Regions from separate parts of the Streptomyces sp. NPDC051976 genome, predicted to be linked through region 3. Evidence: riboswitches for the same ligand, from Rfam matches in the RefSeq annotation. Region 3 holds a riboswitch; each other region holds the start of a gene.
The links. A riboswitch is a leader RNA that binds a small molecule or an ion and turns the genes downstream of it on or off. The one in region 3 is predicted to bind thiamine pyrophosphate.
Positions count from the first base shown of each region.

Region 1: it holds a riboswitch for thiamine pyrophosphate, as region 3 does, so the genes downstream of both, thiO (glycine oxidase ThiO) here and thiC (phosphomethylpyrimidine synthase ThiC) in region 3, are expected to answer to the same signal.
Region 2: it holds a riboswitch for thiamine pyrophosphate, as region 3 does, so the genes downstream of both, AB0M29_RS30615 (thiamine ABC transporter substrate-binding protein) here and thiC (phosphomethylpyrimidine synthase ThiC) in region 3, are expected to answer to the same signal.

Region 1 is NZ_JBFAXL010000045.1:57,066-63,612, reverse strand. It holds gene metF (methylenetetrahydrofolate reductase [NAD(P)H]) at 1-512, opposite strand, end outside; gene thiE (thiamine phosphate synthase) at 651-1,301, opposite strand; gene AB0M29_RS33165 (Rv2175c family DNA-binding protein) at 1,433-1,807, opposite strand; gene AB0M29_RS33160 (FAD-dependent oxidoreductase) at 1,913-3,085, opposite strand; TPP riboswitch at 3,244-3,357, shown strand; gene thiO (glycine oxidase ThiO) at 3,354-4,529, shown strand; gene thiS (sulfur carrier protein ThiS) at 4,526-4,732, shown strand; gene AB0M29_RS33145 (thiazole synthase) at 4,736-5,557, shown strand; gene pknB (Stk1 family PASTA domain-containing Ser/Thr kinase) at 5,675-6,547, shown strand, end outside.
Region 2 is NZ_JBFAXL010000039.1:4,718-11,264, reverse strand. It holds gene AB0M29_RS30625 (phosphatidate cytidylyltransferase) at 1-605, shown strand, start outside; gene rlmN (23S rRNA (adenine(2503)-C(2))-methyltransferase RlmN) at 644-1,750, shown strand; TPP riboswitch at 1,805-1,917, shown strand; gene AB0M29_RS30615 (thiamine ABC transporter substrate-binding protein) at 1,910-3,013, shown strand; gene AB0M29_RS30610 (iron ABC transporter permease) at 3,139-4,752, shown strand; gene AB0M29_RS30605 (ABC transporter ATP-binding protein) at 4,753-5,820, shown strand; gene AB0M29_RS30600 (hypothetical protein) at 6,210-6,547, opposite strand, start outside.
Region 3 is NZ_JBFAXL010000002.1:127,004-133,550, forward strand. It holds gene AB0M29_RS02905 (helix-turn-helix transcriptional regulator) at 1-983, opposite strand, end outside; gene AB0M29_RS02910 (nuclear transport factor 2 family protein) at 1,073-1,477, opposite strand; gene AB0M29_RS02915 (MerR family transcriptional regulator) at 1,632-2,462, shown strand; gene thiC (phosphomethylpyrimidine synthase ThiC) at 2,517-4,301, opposite strand; TPP riboswitch at 4,294-4,418, opposite strand; gene AB0M29_RS02925 (YibE/F family protein) at 4,576-5,865, shown strand; gene AB0M29_RS02930 (DUF5326 family protein) at 5,911-6,117, opposite strand; gene AB0M29_RS02935 (cupin domain-containing protein) at 6,233-6,547, opposite strand, start outside.

The sequences.
Region 1 (6,547 bases), on a different contig from region 3:
GGGTCGGTGGAGCGCGGGTGCATCTCGGTGAACGCCGCGACGCCCACGCAGAAGTCGCCCGACTCCTTGATCAGCCGCACCAGCTCGGCGGCGTAGGTGAGGCCCTGCGGGTGCGGGATCCACTCGCCCATCGGGTCGCCGGGCGGGTCGCCGCGCACGGCCAGCATGTTGCGGATACCGGCGTCGGCGTACTGCCCGATGATGTTGCGCAGCTCCGCGACCGAGTGGTTGACCGCGGTCAGATGGGCGCAGGGGGTGAGTGTGGTGTCCGAGACGATCCGGTCGGTGGCCCGGACGGTGCCCTCGCGGGACGAGCCGCCCGCGCCGTAGGTCACCGAGACGAAGGTCGGCCCGACCGCCTCGATCCGGCGGATGGCGTTCCACAGCGTCCGCTCGCCCTTCTCGGTGCGGGGCGCGGCGAACTCGAACGAGTAGGAGCGTCCGCCGCCCGCGAGGAGCTCACGGATGGTGGTCGCTCGGTCTGTTCGTGTGGATGAAGTCCCCAGGGCCATGAATGCAGGCTAACCGTGGTCGGCGACGGTGCGTAACCGGGAGGGCGGATATGCCCGGCTACGTCCATTTCCCGTCCATCTGCTGGACATCCCGGGTCCTTCCGGGACCGGACGCCGCCGGGGCGGTGTCCGGCCTGGTCACCCGGCGTAGGACCGTACGATCTTCGCCAGCTCGGCGGCCGCGGCGGCCGGATCGGCCGCTTCGGTGATCGCCCTGACCACCACGACCCGGCGGGCGCCCGCGTCCAGCACCTCGCGGACGTTGCCCAGGTCGATGCCGCCGATGGCGAACCAGGGGCGGTCGGTGCCGAGCGCGGCGGCGTACCGCACCAGGCCGAGGCCGGGCGCGGGGCGGCCCGGCTTGGTCGGGGTGGGCCACACCGGGCCGGTGCAGAAGTAGTCCGCGCCGGGCTCGGTGGAGGCGGCGGCCGCCTCCGGCTCGGCATGGCAGGACCGGCCGATGACCACGTCGTCGCCGAGGATGGCGCGGGCGGCGGGCACCGGCAGGTCGCCCTGCCCCAGGTGGAGGATGTCCGCGCCGGCCGCGTGCGCCACGTCGGCCCGGTCGTTGACCGCGAGCAGCCGCCCGTGCCTGCGGCAGGCGTCGGCCAGCACCGAGAGCGCGGCGAGCTCCGCCGCGGCCTCGATGCCCTTGTGTCGCAGCTGGATCACGTCCACCCCGCCGGAGAGCGCCGCGTCGGCGAACTCGGCGAGGTCGCCGCGCTCGGTGCGGGCGTCGGTGCACAGATACAGCCGGGCGTCGGCGAACTGCTCGCGGGCGGTGGTCATACGGTCTGCTCCCCCTTGTCAGGCCACACGGCCGCCGTGCGGTGCGGCCGGTCCGGACCCTACCCCGGTCCGGACCGGTACGGCTCGGCGCGGGTGACGACCGCGCCCGCTCCCTGTCGCGGGCGAGGTCGTCACACGGCGAGGGCCTGCGCGCGGCGCTTCACCTCGGTCCCGCGGTTCTCGCGCAGCGCCTGGGCGGGCGTGCCCGGGAGGCTCTCGTCCGGGGTGAAGAGCCACTCCAGGGCCTCCTCGTCCGAGAACCCGTCGTCCTTGAGGACGGTCAGGGTGCCGGACAGGCCCTTGGTGATCGCCCCGTCGCCGACGAAGTCGGCGGGGACCATCAGGACCTTGTTCTCCCCGCGGCGGACCGCGAGGAGCTGGCCTTCCTTGATGAGGGGGCGGATCCGGGTGATGTCGAGCCCGAGCCGCTCGGCGACCTCCGGGAGCGTCAGCCACGAAGGGACAAGGGCGTCAATACGTGCGTCAACCGACGAGAAAACAGTCACAGGACAAGGGTGCCACCCGCCACCGACAACCGCTGCGGTGCCGCCGCCGTCCGTGCTCCGGCGCGCCGGGGCCGCGGGCGGCGGCAGCACCGGGCCGCACAGGGGTCAGCGCACGGCGAACTTGAGCTGTACGGCGGGGTCCGCGGCCATTTCCGGGTCCACCACGGCCGAGCGGGTGATCAGCTTGCGGCCCTGCGCCAGGTCACGCGGGCGGTCGACGACCAGGACGGCGACCAGCACGCCGTCACGCAGCCAGCACACCGTCCAGGCCGCGGTGGCCGGGTCGCCGCGCAGCAGCATGGTGTCGGCGGTCGTGTGGTGCCCGGCGTACTGCACGAAGCGGCCGAACTGCTCCGACCAGAAGTACGGCACCGGGTCGTACCGCTCGTCCCCGCCCAGCATGTTGGCGGCCGCGGTCCGCGGGCCCTGCACCGCGTTGTCCCAGTGGTGCACCAGCAGCCGCTCGCCGTAGCGGGCGGAGGGGAAGGACGCGCAGTCGCCGACGGCGAAGACGCCGGGGGCGGTGGCGTGCAACCCTTGATCGGCCAGGACGGCGCCGTCCGGCCCCAGCTCGACCCCGGAGCCGCCCAGCCAGCCGGTGGCGGGCCGGGCGCCGATACCGACCACGACGGCGGCGGCGGGCAGCCGGGAGCCGTCGGCCAGCAGCACCGCGCCCGCTTCCACCGCGGCCACCGGTGTACCGGTGCGCAGCTCCACCCCGGCCTCGGCGTACCAGCTCCGCATGTGCGCGGTGATCTCCGCGGGCAGCGCCGCGGCGAGCGGCCGGTCCGCGGCCTCCACGACGGTGACGGCGCAGCCGGCCTTCCGGGCGGCGGTGGCGAACTCGGCGCCGATCCAGCCCGCGCCGACCACCACCACGTCCCGCCGGGCGTCGAGCACCGGCCGCAGCGCGGCGGCGTCGTCGAGGGTGCGCAGCAGATGGACGCCGGTCAGTCCGGCGGTGCCCGGCAGCGCGACCGGGTAGGCGCCGGTGGCCAGCACCAGCCGGTCGTACCGCAGCGCGCCCACGTCGGTGACCAGCTCACGGGCGTCGGTGCGCAGCGCCTGGGCGCGCACCCCGAGCCGCAGGTCGACGTCGAGGGCGTCGAAGTCGACATCGAAGCGGACGTCGAGCGGTTCGCCGCCGACCGTGCCCAGCAGCACTTCCTTGGACAGCGGCGGGCGGTCGTACGGCGGGTGCGGCTCGTCCCCGAGCAGCGTGATCTCCCCGCGCCAGCCCTGCTCCCGCAGGGACACCGCCGTCTGCACCCCGGCCATCCCGGCCCCGACGATCACCGCGCTCAGCTCGCTCACCGGATCACGTTAACGCGCCTGTCAGGTGACATGGCGTCAGACGGGCGAGAAGCGGCCGAGAACCGCCGCCCCCCGCACTCGCCCTTAACCGCGCCCGCGCAACGGGGATAGGGTGGCCGGGCCAGAGAACTCGCGGGAGCCCGGACGCACCGGGCTGAGAGGGCGGCTGACCGGCCGCCGACCGTACGAACCTGATCCGGGTCATGCCGGCGAAGGGAGGAGCGGTACATCCATGCATACATCTCGGAGCAGCGGCTTCGACGTGCTCGTGGTGGGCGGCGGGATCATCGGTCTGGTGACCGCGTGGCGGGCGGCCCAGCGGGGCCTGCGCACCGCCGTCGCGGATCCCGAGCCCGGCGGCGGGGCGGCGCGGGTGGCGGCGGGCATGCTGGCCGCCGTCACGGAGCTGCAGTACGGCGAGCAAACGCTGCTGGACCTCAATCTCGCCTCGGCCCGGCGCTATCCGGACTTCGCGGCCGAGCTGACCGACGCCACCGGACTGGACCTGGGCTACCGGGCGTGCGGCACGCTCGCCGTGGCACTGGACGCCGACGACCGGGCCCACCTGCGTGACCTGCACGCCTTCCAGATCTCGCTCGGCCTCAGCTCGGAGTGGCTCAGCGGCCGGGACTGCCGCCGCCTGGAGCCGCTGCTGGCACCGGGGGTACGCGGCGGGCTGCGGGTGGACGGCGACCACCAGGTGGATCCGCGGCGGCTCGCCACCGCGCTGCTGCGGGCCGCGGAACTGGCCGGGGTGACCCTGCTGCGCTCCGCGGCGGCCCGGATCGAGACGGCGGGCGGCCGGGCGGCCGGCGCGCTGCTCGACGACGGCACCGCGGTCCACGCGGACCGCACGGTGCTGGCCGCGGGCAGCCTCAGCGGGCGCACCCCCGGGGTGCCGGAGGAGGTGCTGCCGCCGATCCGGCCGGTGAAGGGCCAGATCCTGCGGCTGCGGATCCCGCCCGGCCATGCGCCGTTCCTGTCCCGTACGGTCCGGGCGGTGGTCCGCGGCAGCCATGTCTACCTGGTGCCGCGGGAGAACGGCGAGCTGGTGCTCGGCGCGACCAGCGAGGAGTTCGGCTGGGACACCACGGTCACCGCGGGCGGCGTCTACGAACTGCTGCGGGACGCCCACGAGCTGGTGCCGGGCATCACCGAACTCCCGCTCACCGAGACCCTCGCGGGCCTGCGCCCCGCCTCCCCCGACAACGCCCCGCTGCTGGGCCGCACCGCGCTCGACGGCCTGCTGCTGGCCACCGGCCACCACCGCAACGGCGTGCTGCTCACCCCGGTGACCGGCGACATCATGGGCGAACTCCTCAGCACCGGCGAACTGCCCGGCTACGCCCTGCCCTTCACCGCCGAGCGCTTCGCCCACGTCCCCGCACGGCAGGAGCAGACGGCATGACGATCACCGTCCTCGTCAACGGCGAACAGCACGCACTGCCCGGCCCGGTCGCCCTCGACGCGGTGGTGGCCGCCCTCACCACCGCCCCCTCGGGCGTCGCCGCCGCCCTCAACGAGACCGTCGTCCCCCGCACCCGCTGGAGCGCCACCCCGGTCGCCGACGGCGACCGGGTGGAGATCCTGACGGCCGTCCAGGGAGGTTGAGCGATGACCACGAGTACGAGCACGACCGCACTTGACGACCCTCTGGTCATCGGCGGCGCCGTCTTCTCGTCGCGGCTCATCATGGGGACCGGCGGCGCGCCCAGCCTCGACGTGCTGGAGCAGGCGCTGCTCGCGTCGGGCACCGAGCTGACGACGGTCGCGATGCGGCGGCTGGATCCGACGACCAAGGGCTCGGTGCTCTCCGTGCTGGCCGCGCACGGCATCCGGGTGCTGCCGAACACGGCGGGCTGCTTCACCGCGGGCGAGGCGGTGCTGACCGCGCGGCTGGCCAGGGAGGCGCTGGGCACCGACTGGGTCAAGCTCGAAGTCATCGCCGACGAGCGGACGTTGCTGCCCGACCCGGTCGAACTCCTCGACGCGGCGGAGACGCTGGTCGACGACGGCTTCACCGTACTGCCGTACACCAGCGACGACCCGGTGCTGGCACGGAAGCTGGAGGACGTCGGCTGCGCGGCGATCATGCCGCTGGGCTCGCCGATCGGCTCGGGTCTCGGCATCCGCAACCCGCACAACTTCCAGCTCATCACCGAGCGGGCGGGGGTGCCGGTCATCCTCGACGCGGGCGCGGGCACCGCCTCCGACGCGGCCCTGGCGATGGAACTCGGCTGCGCCGCGGTGATGCTGGCCTCCGCGGTGACCCGCGCCCAGCACCCGGTGGTGATGGCGGAGGCGATGCGGCACGCGGTCACCGCCGGGCGGCTGGCCCACCGCGCGGGGCGCATCCCGCGCCGCCACCACGCCCTGGCGTCCTCCCCTTCCGAAGGAGCCGCGTACCTGGACCCGGAAAGGCCCGCTTTCCGGTGATCCGCCGTGCCGATACGGCCCGCTCGGTTACGGTTTGGTTCCGTTAGGCCACAGCCGCGCCACAGTCCGGGCGCGTACCGCCGGACGGGTCATGGGTGCCTCGTAGAATCGGCGACCGTGGACACGACCGTGCAGGACCCGCTCGTCGGGCAGACGCTCGACAACCGATACCGGGTCGAGGCGCGCATCGCCGTCGGGGGGATGGCCACGGTCTACCGGGCCGTGGACACCCGGCTGGACCGGGTGCTCGCCCTCAAGGTGATGCACCCGGCCCTCGCCTCGGACACCGCTTTCGTGGAGCGCTTCATCCGCGAGGCGAAGTCCGTGGCCAAGCTGGCGCACCCGAACGTCGTCGCGATGTTCGACCAGGGCACCGACGGCACCTATGTGTACCTCGCCATGGAGTATGTGGCGGGCTGCACCCTGCGCGACGTCCTGCGCGAGCGGGGCGCGCTGCAGCCCAGGGCCGCCCTGGACATCCTGGAGCCGGTGCTGGCGGCGCTCGGCGCCGCGCACCGCGCCGGGCTGATCCACCGCGACATGAAGCCGGAGAACGTCCTCATCGGCGACGACGGCCGGGTGAAGGTCGCCGACTTCGGCCTGGTCCGGGCGGTGGACACGCAGACCAGCGCCGAGACGGGCTCGCTGCTGGGCACCGTGTCGTACCTGGCGCCCGAGCAGATCGGGCACGGCACGGTCGACCAGCGCACCGACGTCTACGCCTGCGGCATGGTCTTCTACGAGATGCTGACCGGCCGCAAGCCGTACGACGGCGCCACTCCCGTACAGGTGATGTTCCAGCACATCCACGAGGACGTGCCCCCGCCGTCGGCCGCCGTCGCGGGGATCGCGCCGGGTCTCGACGCGGTGGTCGCCCGGGCCACCGCCCGCGACCCGCGGGGCAGGCCGGACGACGCCGTCCAACTGCTGGCCGAGGTGCGGGACGCGCGCGCCGGGCTGACCGTGGAGCAGCTCGACAGCGAGCCGTCG
Region 2 (6,547 bases), on a different contig from region 3:
TGCTGATCGCCGGATATCTGCGCGGCGCGGACGGCGCGTGGGTGGCGATGGCGCTCACCGCGCTCGCCGTCCTGGTCTGGCGGATGACGGAGCCACCGGAGAACTACCTGCGGGACGTCACCGCGGGTGTCTTCGCCGCGTTCTACGTGCCCTTCCTGGCCACCTTCGTGGTGATGATGCTCGCCGCGGACGACGGCCCCCGGCGGGTGCTGGTCTTCCTGCTGCTCACCGTGATCAGCGACACCGGCGCCTACGCGGTCGGCTGGCGCTTCGGCCGCCACAAGCTGGCGCCCAGGATCAGCCCCGGCAAGACCCGCGAGGGCCTGCTCGGCGCGATCTCCTTCGCCATGATCGCGGGCGCCCTGCTCATGCAGTACGTCATCGACGACGGCCGCTGGTGGCAGGGCCTGATCCTCGGCCTGGCCGCCGCGACCAGCGCCACCCTCGGCGACCTCGGCGAGTCCATGATCAAGCGCGACCTCGGCATCAAGGACATGGGCACCCTCCTCCCCGGCCACGGCGGCATCATGGACCGCTTGGACTCCCTGCTCCCGACGGCCCCGGTGGTCTGGCTGCTGCTGGTGATCTTCGTGGGGAACGGCTAGCCCGAGCCGCTCCGGCGATCTGCGACACTTGTCAGATCATGCCTGTGCCTGGAGAACTCACTTTTGCCGCGCCGCGGGGGGCCAAGAAGCCGCCGCGGCACCTCGCCGACCTCACTCCCGCGGAGCGCCGGGAGGCGGTGGCCGAGCTGGGGGAGAAGCCGTTCCGGGCGAAGCAGCTCTCGCAGCACTACTTCGCGCGGTACGCGGACGATCCGGCGGCGTGGACGGACATCCCGGCCGCGGCGCGGGGGAAGCTGGCCGGGGACCTTCTGCCCGAGCTGATGTCGGTGGTGCGGCACGCGTCGTGCGACGACGGCGACACCCGCAAGACGCTGTGGAAGCTGTTCGACGGCACGCTCGTCGAGTCGGTGCTGATGCGCTACCCCGACCGGGTCACCATGTGCATCTCCTCGCAGGCCGGATGCGGAATGAACTGCCCGTTCTGCGCCACCGGGCAGGCGGGCCTGGACCGCAATCTGTCCACCGCCGAGATCGTGCACCAGATCGTGGCCGGAATGCGCAGCCTGCGCGACGGCGAGGTCCCCGGGGGCCCGGCGCGGCTGTCGAACATCGTCTTCATGGGCATGGGCGAGCCGCTGGCCAACTACAAGCGGGTGATCGGCGCCATCCGCCGGCTGACCGACCCCGAGCCCGACGGCCTGGGGCTGTCGCAGCGCGGCATCACCGTCTCCACGGTCGGCCTGGTTCCGGCGATGTACCGCTTCGCCGACGAGGGCCTGAAGTGCCGCCTCGCGGTCTCGCTGCACGCGCCCGACGACGAGCTGCGCGACACCCTGGTGCCGGTGAACACCCGCTGGAAGGTCCGCGAGGTCCTCGACGCGGCCTGGCACTACGCGGACGTCTCCGGCCGCCGTATCTCCATCGAGTACGCGCTCATCCGGGACATCAACGACCAGGCGTGGCGTGCGGACCGGCTCGGCCGGATGCTCAAGAACCACCTGGTGCACGTCAACCTGATCCCGCTCAACCCGACGCCCGGCTCCAAGTGGACGGCGTCCCGCCCCGAGGACGAGCGGGCCTTCGTGGCGGCGCTGGCGTCGCACGGCGTGCCGGTGACCGTACGGGACACCCGCGGCCAGGAGATCGACGGCGCCTGTGGTCAGCTCGCGGCGGCGGAGCGCTGACCTGCTGCTAAGGTGCTCGGGTTGTCGCACGGACTCGTGCGTTCGTACAAATGAACATTCCGACAGGGGAGCGCCTGCGACGGCGCTGAGAGTGCGGCTTCCACACGCCGCAGACCCTCGGACCTGATCCGGGTCATACCGGCGTAGGGAGTCAGCCAGATGAAGTCCATCCGTCGGCGTGCCATAGGCGCGCTCGTCCTCGCCGCCGCGGGAGCCACGACGCTCGCCGCCTGCGGCGGCGGTTCCGGTTCCGGCGATTCGTCCGCCACCGGATCCGGCAAGTCCAAGACCGTCACCCTGGTCAGCCACGACTCCTTCGCCGCCTCGGCGCCGGTGCTCAAGGAGTTCACCAAGGAGACCGGCTACACCGTCAAGGTGCTGCGCGGCGGTGACGCGGGCGCGGCCGTCAACCAGGCGATCCTCACCAAGGACCACCCCCAGGGCGACGTCTTCTTCGGCGTCGACAACACCCTGCTCTCGCGGGCGCTCGACAACGGCCTGTTCACCTCGTACACGGCCAAGGACCTGGGCACGGTCCCCGCCGCGCTCCAGCTCGACGCGGCCCAGCACCGGGTGACGCCGATCGACTCCGGCGACGTCTGCGTCAACTACGACCGGGCGTACTTCACCGCGCACAAGCTGACGCCCCCGGCCACCTTCGCCGACCTGGTGAAGCCCGAGTACAAGAACCTGCTGGTCACCGAGAACGCGGCGACGTCCTCCCCGGGCCTGGCCTTCCTGCTGGGCAGCGCGGCCGCCACCGGTGACGCGAACTGGCAGGCGTACTGGAAGCAGCTCAAGAACAACGGCGTCGAGGTCGTCGACGGCTGGGAGCAGGCGTACAACGACCGCTTCTCCGGCTCCGCGGCGGGCAAGAAGGCCAAGGGCGACCGGCCGCTGGTCGTCTCGTACGCCTCCAGCCCGCCCGCCGAGGTCGTCGGTGTGACCCCGCCGCCCGCCCAGTCGCCGGTCGGCGTCTCCACCGGCACCTGCTTCCGGCAGATCGAGTTCGCTGGGCTGCTGCACGGCGCGAAGAACACCGCGGGCGGCAAGGCGCTGATCGACTTCATGCTCAGCAAGACGTTCCAGCAGGACATGCCGCTGCAGATGTACGTCGACCCGGTGCGCACGGACGCCACCGAGCCGCCGGTGTTCGTGAAGTACGGCGCGAAGGTCGCCGACCCGGAGACGATGGCCCCCGACAAGATCGCCGCCAAGCGCGACGAGTGGGTCAAGGCATGGTCGTCGATCGTCCTGAAGTGAGCCCTGGCGGGCGGACCGCGGAGGCGGGCGCCGCGGCCGTCCGGCCTGCCGGGGGAGCCGCGGGCGCCGGTCCGGACGCCGCGCGTCGCCGCCGCCGGCGCGGCACCGCGGTACGGCTGGTGCTGATGGCGGTGCCCGCCGCCTTCTTCGCGGTCTTCTTCGCCTACCCGGTGGCGTCCATCGTCGGGCGCGGCCTGCGGCAGGACGGCCGCTGGCAGTTCGCCACCATAGGCGACGTATTGGGCGACCCGGACATCCGGCACGTGCTGTGGTTCACCTGCTGGCAGGCGGCGGCGTCCACCGCGCTGACCCTGGCGGTGGCGCTGCCCGGCGCCTATGTCTTCGCCCGGCTCGACTTCCCCGGCAAGCGGCTGCTGCGCGCGGTGGTCACGGTGCCGTTCGTGCTGCCCACGGTGGTGGTCGGCTCGGCGTTCCTGGCGCTGCTCGGCCGCGGCGGCTTCACCGACTCGCTGTGGGGCGTCCGGCTGGACACCACGGTCTGGGCGATCCTCATCGCCCATGTCTTCTTCAACTACGCGGTGGTCGTCCGCACCGTCGGCGGTCTGTGGGCGCAGCTCGACCCGCGCCAGGAGGAGGCCGCGGTGATGCTCGGCGCGAGCCGCCTCACCGCCTGGCGCAGGGTGACGCTGCCCGCGCTCGGGCCCTCGGTGGCCGCGGCCGCGCTGATGGTGTTCCTGTTCACCTTCACCTCCTTCGGCGTCATCCAGATCCTCGGCGGGCCCACGTACTCCACCCTGGAGGTGGAGATCTACCGCGAGACCGCGGAACTGCTCGACCTGCGGACCGCCGCCGTGCTCACCCTGGTGCAGTTCGTGGCGGTCGGCGCGATCCTCGCCGTCCACGCCTGGACGGTACGGCGCCGGGAGTCCGCGCTGCGGCTGGTGGACGCGGCGGGCACCTCGCACCGGCCGCGCGGCCGCGGCGAGTGGGCGATGCTCGGCGGGCTGCTCGCGGTGGTGGCGCTGCTGATCCTGCTGCCGCTGGGCGTCCTGGTCGCCCGCTCGCTGGACGGCCCCGGCGGCTACGGCCTCGCCTTCTACCGCGCGCTCGGCTCCGCGAACGGCGGCACCTTCGTTGTCGCCCCGTTCCAGGCCGTCTGGAACTCGCTGCGGTACGCGGCCGTCGCCACCGTCATGGCACTGGCCATCGGCGGTCTCGCGGCCGCCGCGCTGGTCCGCAGGGCGGGCCGCCTGGTGCGCGGCTTCGACGCGCTGCTGATGCTGCCGCTGGGCACCTCGGCGGTGACCATCGGCTTCGGCTTCCTCATCACCCTCGACAAGCCGCCGCTGGATCTGCGGGAGTCCTGGATCCTGGTGCCGCTCGCCCAGGCGCTGGTCGGCGTGCCCTTCGTCGTCCGCGTCATGCTGCCGGTGCTGCGGGCGGTGGACGACCGGCTGCGGGAGGCGGCGGCCGTGCTGGGCGCGTCCCCGCTACGGGTCTGGCGCGAGATCGAACTCCCGCTGGTCGGCCGGGCGCTGGCCATCGCCGCCGGGTTCGCCTTCGCGGTCTCGCTCGGCGAGTTCGGCGCGACCGTCTTCATCGCCCGCCCCGACAGCCCCACCCTGCCGGTCGCCGTCGCCCGGCTGCTGGACCGCGCCGGGCCCTACACCTACGGCCAGGCGATGGCGCTGAGCACCATCTTGATGCTGGTCTGCGCCGCCTCGCTGCTGATCCTGGAGAACCTGCGGACCTCCGCCGACCGTTCGGGAGAGTTCTAGATGACGCCGACGCGCAAGGCGGAGCAGCCGGACGAGGGCGCGCTGCTGCGGATCGAGGGCGCGACCGTACGGTTCGGCGCGCGGGCCGCGCTGGACGCCGTCGACCTGGAGGTCGGCGCGCACGAGACGGTGTCCGTGCTCGGGCCGAGCGGCAGCGGCAAGTCCACGCTGCTGCGGGTGGTCGCCGGGCTCCAGCCGCTGGACGCCGGGCGGGTGCTGCTCGACGGCGCCGACCAGGCGGCGGTGCCGGCGCACCGGCGCGGTGTCGGTCTGATGTTCCAGGACCACCAGCTCTTCCCGCAGCGCGACGTCGGGGGCAACGTCGCCTTCGGGCCGCGCATGCGGAAGGTGCCGCGGGAGGGGCGGGAGCGGCGGGTCGCCGAACTCCTCGACCTCGTCGGGCTGCCCGGCGCCCAGGGGCGCGCGGTCGCCACGCTGTCCGGCGGCGAGCAGCAGCGGGTCGCGCTGGCCCGGGCGCTCGCCCCCGAGCCGCGGCTGCTCATGCTCGACGAGCCGCTCGGCCAGCTCGACCGCTCGCTGCGGGAGCGGCTCGTGGTGGAACTGCGCCAGCTCTTCGGGCAGTTGGGCACCACCGTGCTGGCCGTCACCCACGACCAGGGCGAGGCGTTCGCGCTCTCGGACCGGGTCGTGGTCATGCGCGACGGGCGGATCGCGCAGTCGGGGACGCCGCTGGAGGTCTGGCAGCACCCCGCTTCCGCGTTCGTCGCCTCCTTCCTCGGCTTCGACAACATCGCCGACGCCACCGTCAGCGGCACCGTCGCCGCCACCCCCTGGGGCAAGGTGCCGGTCCCCCCGGGCTCGCCCCAGGGCGCCCGCCGCCTCCTCGTCCGTCCGGCGGGCGTCCGCCTGACCACTCCCGACGCCGGCCTCCCCTGCACCGTCCTCGCCCGCACCTTCCGCGGCAGCCACATCGCCCTCATCCTCAGCCCCGACCAGGGCCCCCGACTGGAGGCCGAATGCGGGTTGCGCTCCGCGCCGGAGCCCGGGGAACGGGTCGGGGTCACCTTCACCCCGGACGAGGCGGTCGTCCTCCCGGACGAAGGGTGAGCGGCCTTCCCCCCGGGCTGCCGCCCGAGCCCGTCCCCGGGACCTTCCCCCGGCGGGGGGCTGGCCGCGCAGTTCCCCGCGCCCCTTCGGGGCACGGTCCGGCACCCCGGAACGGTGCCTCTGCGTCGCGGGGTGCGGTGATGTAGCCAGCGAGCCAAAGGCGGCGCCGGTGTCGAAAGGGAGAACGCGCGGAGTTCCCCGAGGAACGAGGGGATCGAGCACGATCGACCGTCGACACCGGGTCTAAGCCGCCGGAGGCGAGAGGGCGGCAAAAAAGGGGCTGATGCGGTGCCGCCCACGGAAGACGGCTCCCCCGCACCAGGCACCCCTGCCAGGCCCCCCGCACCAGGCACCCCTGCCAGGCCCCCCCGCACGAGGCACCGCCCCCCTCACCTCCCCGGCGTCGTCGCCAAGTTCGCGATCACCGCGGTCAGGGGGAGGACCACTAGCAGGAGTACCCCCACGCGCAAGGCGACGGCGGTTCTCAGGAGGGCGGGGGAGGCGCCGAGTTGGCGGAGGGCGGTGGTGGAGGGTTCGCGGGCGCGTTTGGTTTCGGAGATCGCGGTGGCGGCGGTGGCGAGGACGCAGACGGCGATGAGGACGGCGGCCATGGAGGTGAGGGGGCCGAAGGGGCGACCGCCCTCCTGGTGGAGGTGGTAGGCGGCGAAGGCCGCGGTGGCGGTGGCGCTGACCACGCCGAGGGGGCGGCCGAGACGGCGGGCCTCCT
Region 3 (6,547 bases):
ATCGACCGCGCCAGCCGGATGCCGACCTCGAAGCGGGTGGACACCTGCAGCCGTTCCATGAGCTTGCTCATCACCCGCTGTACCGTACGCCGGGCGATGCCCAGCGTCCTGGCGATCCTGTCGTCGCTCAGCCCCAGTGCCATCAGCCGGATGATCGCCCGCTCCTGGTCGCTCAGTTCGAGCTCCCCCGACCGCACGCCCGCACCGGCGACGTCCAGCGGCTTCCCGCGCAGCCAGTAGTCCTCGAACAGCGCCGCGTACGACCGCACCAGCACCGCGCCGCGCACCAGCGTCATCGACGTCGCCCGCCGGCTGGGCACACCGGGCAGTACGACGGTGTGCCGGTCGTAGACCAGCAGGTCGTGGGCCCCGTGGTCGATGACGCGCACATCGACGCCCGCGTCCGACAGGTCGTGCAGGTACTTGTTGTACCGCGGCACCTGGAGCAGCGCCTGCCGGTACAGCGCGCGGAGCCGTACACCGCGCCGCACCAGCACCGCGTCCATCTCCAGCGCCCGGACCAGCACGCCCATGTCCTCCGGCATCGCCCCCGGGTGCAGCGCGTCGGAGGTGTCCCGCGTAGTGGCCTCCAGATCCGCCAGCGCCCCGGCCCGGCTCTCCGGGTCCTCGTACTCCTCGACCACCACGTGCTCGCGCAGCCCCGCCGCCGCGGGCCGGAACACCGTCAGCAGCGCCTGCGTCGTGTCCCGCCACTCCCGGGCGCTCTCCAGATGGGCGGCGGCGTCCGACAGATACGTGTCCATCGCCGCGGCGAGCGCCGCGTCCGGGTCGACGGCCTCCACCCGCCCGCCCACGACCCGCACCAAGCCCAACTCCCGCAGCGTCCGCAGCCCCGCCTCGCCCCGCCCCCCGTCGAGCCCGGCCGCCAGCCCCACTTCCGCCACCCCGAGCCGGCCCCCTTCGGCGACGACGGTGTACACAGCGAGAGCAGCCTCCACATCCCGCCCGCCCCGCGCCGCCATCTCCCCCCACCCCTCCCCCTGGGCCACCCCATCCCGTCGAGCCCCTGAGCATACGGCGAGTGGCCCAGACCATTGGGGCGGTTCCGGCGCTACGCCTGCGGCAGCGGCTGGACGGTCAGGTGGTAGTCCCGCGCGATACGGCCGTCGCCGTCCAGAACGAGGAAGGCCCGTGCGGCCCAGGCCACTTCGCCGGTCCTTGGGCCCTTGGCGTATGTCAGCTGGAGGGTGAGCACGACCATGTCGTCGCCGTGGACGGTGACATGGCCGTCGTGGGTGACGTGGTAGTCGCCGGAGGCGACGAACAGCGTGTACGCCTCCGAGACGCGGTCCATGAGGCCGTCGTGTCCGCGGAAGCGGGCGCCCTCGACGAACTCGACGCCGTCCGGCGTCCACAACTCGGCGACGGCGCTTCGGCGGGCGGCGGCGTCCGGCTCGCTCCAGACGGCCACGTAGCGGCGTACGGTCCGGTCGACGTCGGTGGTGATGTGCTGCATGGTGGGCCAACTCCCTTGGTGGGTGTGCTGGTGGGTGTGCGATCGGCGGCCGGGATCCGGCCGCGGGCACCACGCTCGGGGCGGCCGTCGCGGGAGGGTCAAGGCACCAGGTCTCCCCGGACTCTCCCGTGGGGGGAGACCGCACAATCGACGGGTGACGAGCTATCTGTCGATCGGCGACTTCTCCCGCGCCACCCACATGACCGTCAAGACCCTGCGGCACTACCACGAGATCCGGCTGCTGGAACCGGTCGACGTCGACCCGCACACCGGGTACCGGCGCTACTCGCCCGAGCAGATCCCCACGGCCCAGGTCGTACGCCGCTTCCGGGACCTCGGGATGCCGCTGGAAGAGATCAGGACCGTCCTGGCCGCCTCCGACGTGGCCACCCGCAACCGGCACATCAGCGCCCACCTGGACCGGCTGAACCACGAACTCGGCCGCACCCAGCGGGCGGTCGCGGCACTCCAGGACCTGCTGACGCCGCCCGCGCCCGGGGACGCCCCCGCGATCGAACTGCGCAGCGTCGCCGCGGTCCCGGCCGCGGCCATCACGGCGACGGTCGAAGCCCAGGACGCCGCGACCTGGTTCCAGGGCGCCCTCGGCGAGCTCTTCGCGACCCTCGCCGGCCAGGGACTACGGGAGACGGGCCACGCGGGCGGCGTGTACGCGGACGAACTGTTCACCCACCACCGCGGCCGGGCCACCGTCTTCGTCCCCACCGACGGCCCCGTCCGCCCCCTCGGCCGCGTCGAGCCCTTCCACGTCCCCCCGGCCGAACTCGCCGTGATCCACCACCACGGACCCCCCACCGAAATCGACCGCGCCTACGGCACCCTCGCCACCTACGTCGCCCGCCACGCCCTCGCCGTCACCGGCCCCCTCCGCGAGTACTACCTCACCGGCCCCCACCACACCCCCGACCCCACCCACTGGCACACCGAGGTCTGCTGGCCCATATTCCGCACCACCACCGCGGCATGAACAGCGCGCGGGCCCGGGCAGCTCCCATGACGCGGAAGCCGCCCGGTCGCCCGGTCAGTCCGCCAGCGGCAGGTACACACGGTTGCCCGCGGCGGCGAACTCGCGGGACTTCTCGGCCATGCCGGACTCGATCTCGTCCTGGGTGCCGCCGTGGTCGCGGCGGATGTCGTGGGAGATCTTCATCGAGCAGAACTTCGGCCCGCACATCGAGCAGAAGTGGGCCGTCTTGGCGGGTTCGGCGGGGAGGGTCTCGTCGTGGAAGGAGCGGGCGGTGTCGGGGTCGAGGGCGAGGTTGAACTGGTCTTCCCAGCGGAATTCGAAGCGGGCGTCGGAGAGGGCGTCGTCCCAGTCCTGGGCGCCGGGGTGGCCCTTGGCGAGGTCGGCGGCGTGGGCGGCGATCTTGTAGGTGATCACGCCGGTCTTGACGTCGTCGCGGTCGGGGAGGCCGAGGTGTTCCTTGGGGGTGACGTAGCAGAGCATCGCGGTGCCCCACCAGGCGATCATGGCGGCGCCGATGCCGGAGGTGATGTGGTCGTAGGCGGGGGCGACGTCGGTGGTGAGCGGGCCCAGCGTGTAGAAGGGGGCCTCTTCGCAGATCTCCTGCTGGAGGTCGATGTTCTCCTTGATCTTGTGCATCGGGACGTGGCCCGGGCCCTCGATCATGGTCTGGACGTGGTGCCGCTTGGCGATGGTGTTCAGCTCGCCGAGGGTGCGCAGTTCGGCGAACTGCGCCTCGTCGTTGGCGTCCGCGATGGAGCCGGGGCGCAGGCCGTCGCCCAGGGAGTACGTGACGTCGTACGAGGCGAGGATGGAGCAGAGCTCCTCGAAGTTCTCGTAGAGGAAGTTCTCGCGGTGGTGGGCCAGGCACCAGGCGGCCATGATCGAGCCGCCGCGGGAGACGATGCCGGTCTTGCGGCGGGCGGTGAGCGGCACGTAGCGCAGGAGCACGCCGGCGTGGACCGTCATGTAGTCGACGCCCTGCTCGGCCTGCTCGATGATCGTGTCCTTGTAGATGTCCCAGGTCAGTTCCTCGGCGCGGCCGTCGACCTTCTCCAGGGCCTGGTAGAGCGGGACGGTGCCGATCGGGACGGGGGAGTTGCGCAGCACCCACTCGCGGGTGGTGTGGATGTTGCGGCCGGTGGAGAGGTCCATGACCGTGTCGGCGCCCCAGCGGGTGGCCCAGGTCATCTTCTCGACCTCCTCCTCGATGGAGGAGGTGACCGCGGAGTTGCCGATGTTCGCGTTGACCTTCACCAGGAATCGCTTGCCGATGATCATCGGCTCGATCTCCGGGTGGTTGACGTTGGCGGGCAGCACCGCGCGCCCCGCGGCGATCTCGTCGCGGACGACCTCGGGGGAGACGTTCTCGCGCAGCGCGACGTACTCCATCTCCGGGGTGATCTCGCCGCGCCGGGCGTACGCGAGTTGGGTGACGGGCGCTCCGGGGCGGCCGCGGCGGGGGAGCCGGGGGCGGCCGGGGAAGACGGCGTCGAGGTTGCGCAGCCCGCCGCGCGGCGAGGTGTGCTTGAGGCCGTCGTCCTCGGGGCGGACCGGGCGGCCGGGGTACTCCTCGGTGTCGCCGCGGGCGATGATCCAGTTCTCCCGGACGGGGGCGAGCCCGCGCCGGACGTCGGTGTCCACGGACGGATCGGTGTACGGGCCGGAGGTGTCGTACAGCGTCACGTCGCGGCCGTTGGTGAGGTGCACCTGCCGGACCGGGACCCGCAGGTCCGGCCGTGACCCGATGACGTACGACTTGTGCCAGCCGATGTCGCGGACGGCGGCGGCGTCACTGTCGCCGTCGCCGATTCCAGGCGTGCGTGCATCCTGCATGGTCATGAGACCCACTCCCTACGCCGGCATTACCCGGTAACAGGTTCAGCGGTCGGCGCAGCTGTCGCGTCAGCGATCCAGCGCCCTCTCAGCCCGGTGCTCCGAGCTCCCGCGTTTGCAAAGGTGGCCCCACGGTAGCGGTTGACCCGCGACACACACCAGTGGCCCTTGCGATGATCGGCCGGTGGCACCCGAACCTCATGGTCAGCACCCCGTCCCCGGCCAGGCGCCGTACCGGCCGCCGACCCACGCGCAGGCGACCGGGCCCGCGCCCGCCCCCGTGCCTGGGCACGGACAGTCGCATGGGCACACCCACGGGCACAGCCATGCCCACGGCCCGGTGCCACCGGTCTCGAAGCATCTGCGCAAGGTGATCGCCGCGGTGCTGGTGCCGTTCGCGGTCGCGGTGCTTGCGGGTCTCGTGCTGCTGTGGCCGGGCGGTGCGCCCGGCCACGCGCGGTCCGGGGTGGGCTTCGACCAGCAGACCCGGCAGGGCAAGGTCACCCGGCTCGTGGAGGTGTCGTGCAAGGCGGCGGGCGCGGCGCCGTCCACTTCGGCGGCCGGCGGCCGGACCCGCGACGACTGCCAGAAGGCCACCATCGAGATCGCGTCGGGGCCCGACAAGGGCAAGACGTTCACCGAGATCGTGCAGCCGGACCAGACCCGCCGCTACACCGTCGGCGAGGGCGTGGTGCTGGCGTACGCGCCCGACGCGCCCCAGGGCCTGCGGTATTCGGTGACCGATGTGGACCGCGGGTTCCCGCTGGCGCTGCTCGCCGGGATCTTCGCGCTCGCGGTGATCGTGGTGGGGCGGATGCGCGGGCTGATGGCACTGATCGCGCTGGCGGTGTCGTTCGCGATCCTGACGCTGTTCATCCTCCCGGCGATCCTGCACGGCGACGATCCGCTGCTGGTGGCGGTGGTCGGCGGCAGCGCGATCATGCTGATCGCGCTCTACATGTGCCACGGGGTCAACGCCCGTACGTCGGTGGCCGTGATCGGCACCCTGTGCTCGCTGTTCCTGATCGGCCTGCTGGGCTCGGTCTTCATCTCCTGGGCGCATCTGACCGGCAACACCTCGGACGAGACCGGGCTGATCCACACCCTCTACCCGGACATCCAGATCAAGGGCGTGCTGCTGGCGGGCGTCATCATCGGCTCGCTCGGCGTGCTCGACGACGTGACGGTCACCCAGACCTCGGCGGTGTGGGAGCTCAAGGACGCCGACCCGGGCGCCAGTTGGCGCAAGCTGTACGGAGCGGGCATGCGGATCGGCCGCGACCACATCGCGTCGGTGGTCAACACCTTGGTGATGGCGTACGCGGGCGCCGCGCTGCCGCTGCTGCTGCTCTTCTCGATCGCGCACAGCGGTGTGCTGCGGGTGGCGAGCAGCGAGCTGGTGGCGGAGGAGATCGTACGGACCCTGGTCGGCAGCATCGGCCTGGTGGCGTCGGTGCCGCTGACGACGGCGCTGGCGGCGCTCGTGGTGAGCGCCGACCGCCACCCCGGGAACGCGGTCGGGGCGGCGGCCGGCGGCGGCACCCGGGGGCGTCGCCGCCACGGCAGGTAGCCGGCGGTCGGACGTGGGAGGCGGCGGGCGCGCGGCCCGCCCGCGTCACCAGTCGCGCCGCGAACCCGAGTCGGACGAGGATGTGACGCGCTTCACGACGTAGATCAGTCCGCCGACCAGCGCGACGAACACCAGCGCCTTGAACAGCAGGCCCACGATCATGCCGATCAGGCTGCTGAAGACGACCAGCGCGATGACCGGGATACCGATCCACTTGACCCACCAGGGCAGGCCCTTCAGCAGATTCTCCATGGCGTCCGAACTCTCCTTCGTTCCCGTGTACGGCGTTCCGTCGATACTTCGACTGTAGGGCCACAGGTGCGCCGTGCGGAGGCCCCGGGCACCGGATGCGACCCTGAACGCACCCTTAGGGTTCCGGGGGTGAGAAGACCACCATGACCCTGAGGTCCTCGGTGATGTGGTGGAAGCGGTGCGGGGTCCCGGCCGGTACCCAGACGACGCTGCCGCGGGCGACCGTGGTCGTCTCCTCCCCCACGGTGATCGAGGCGCGGCCACTCACCACGAGGTAGATCTCGTCCTGGGCGTGCGGCTGCTGCGGGTCCGTCTCCCCGGCCTTGAGCGCGTAGAGGCCGGCCGACATGGTGCTTTCGCGCAGGAAACGCAGATAGGCACCCTCGTTGGCGGCCCGTTCCGCGTCGAGGTCGTCCAGCCGGAACACCTT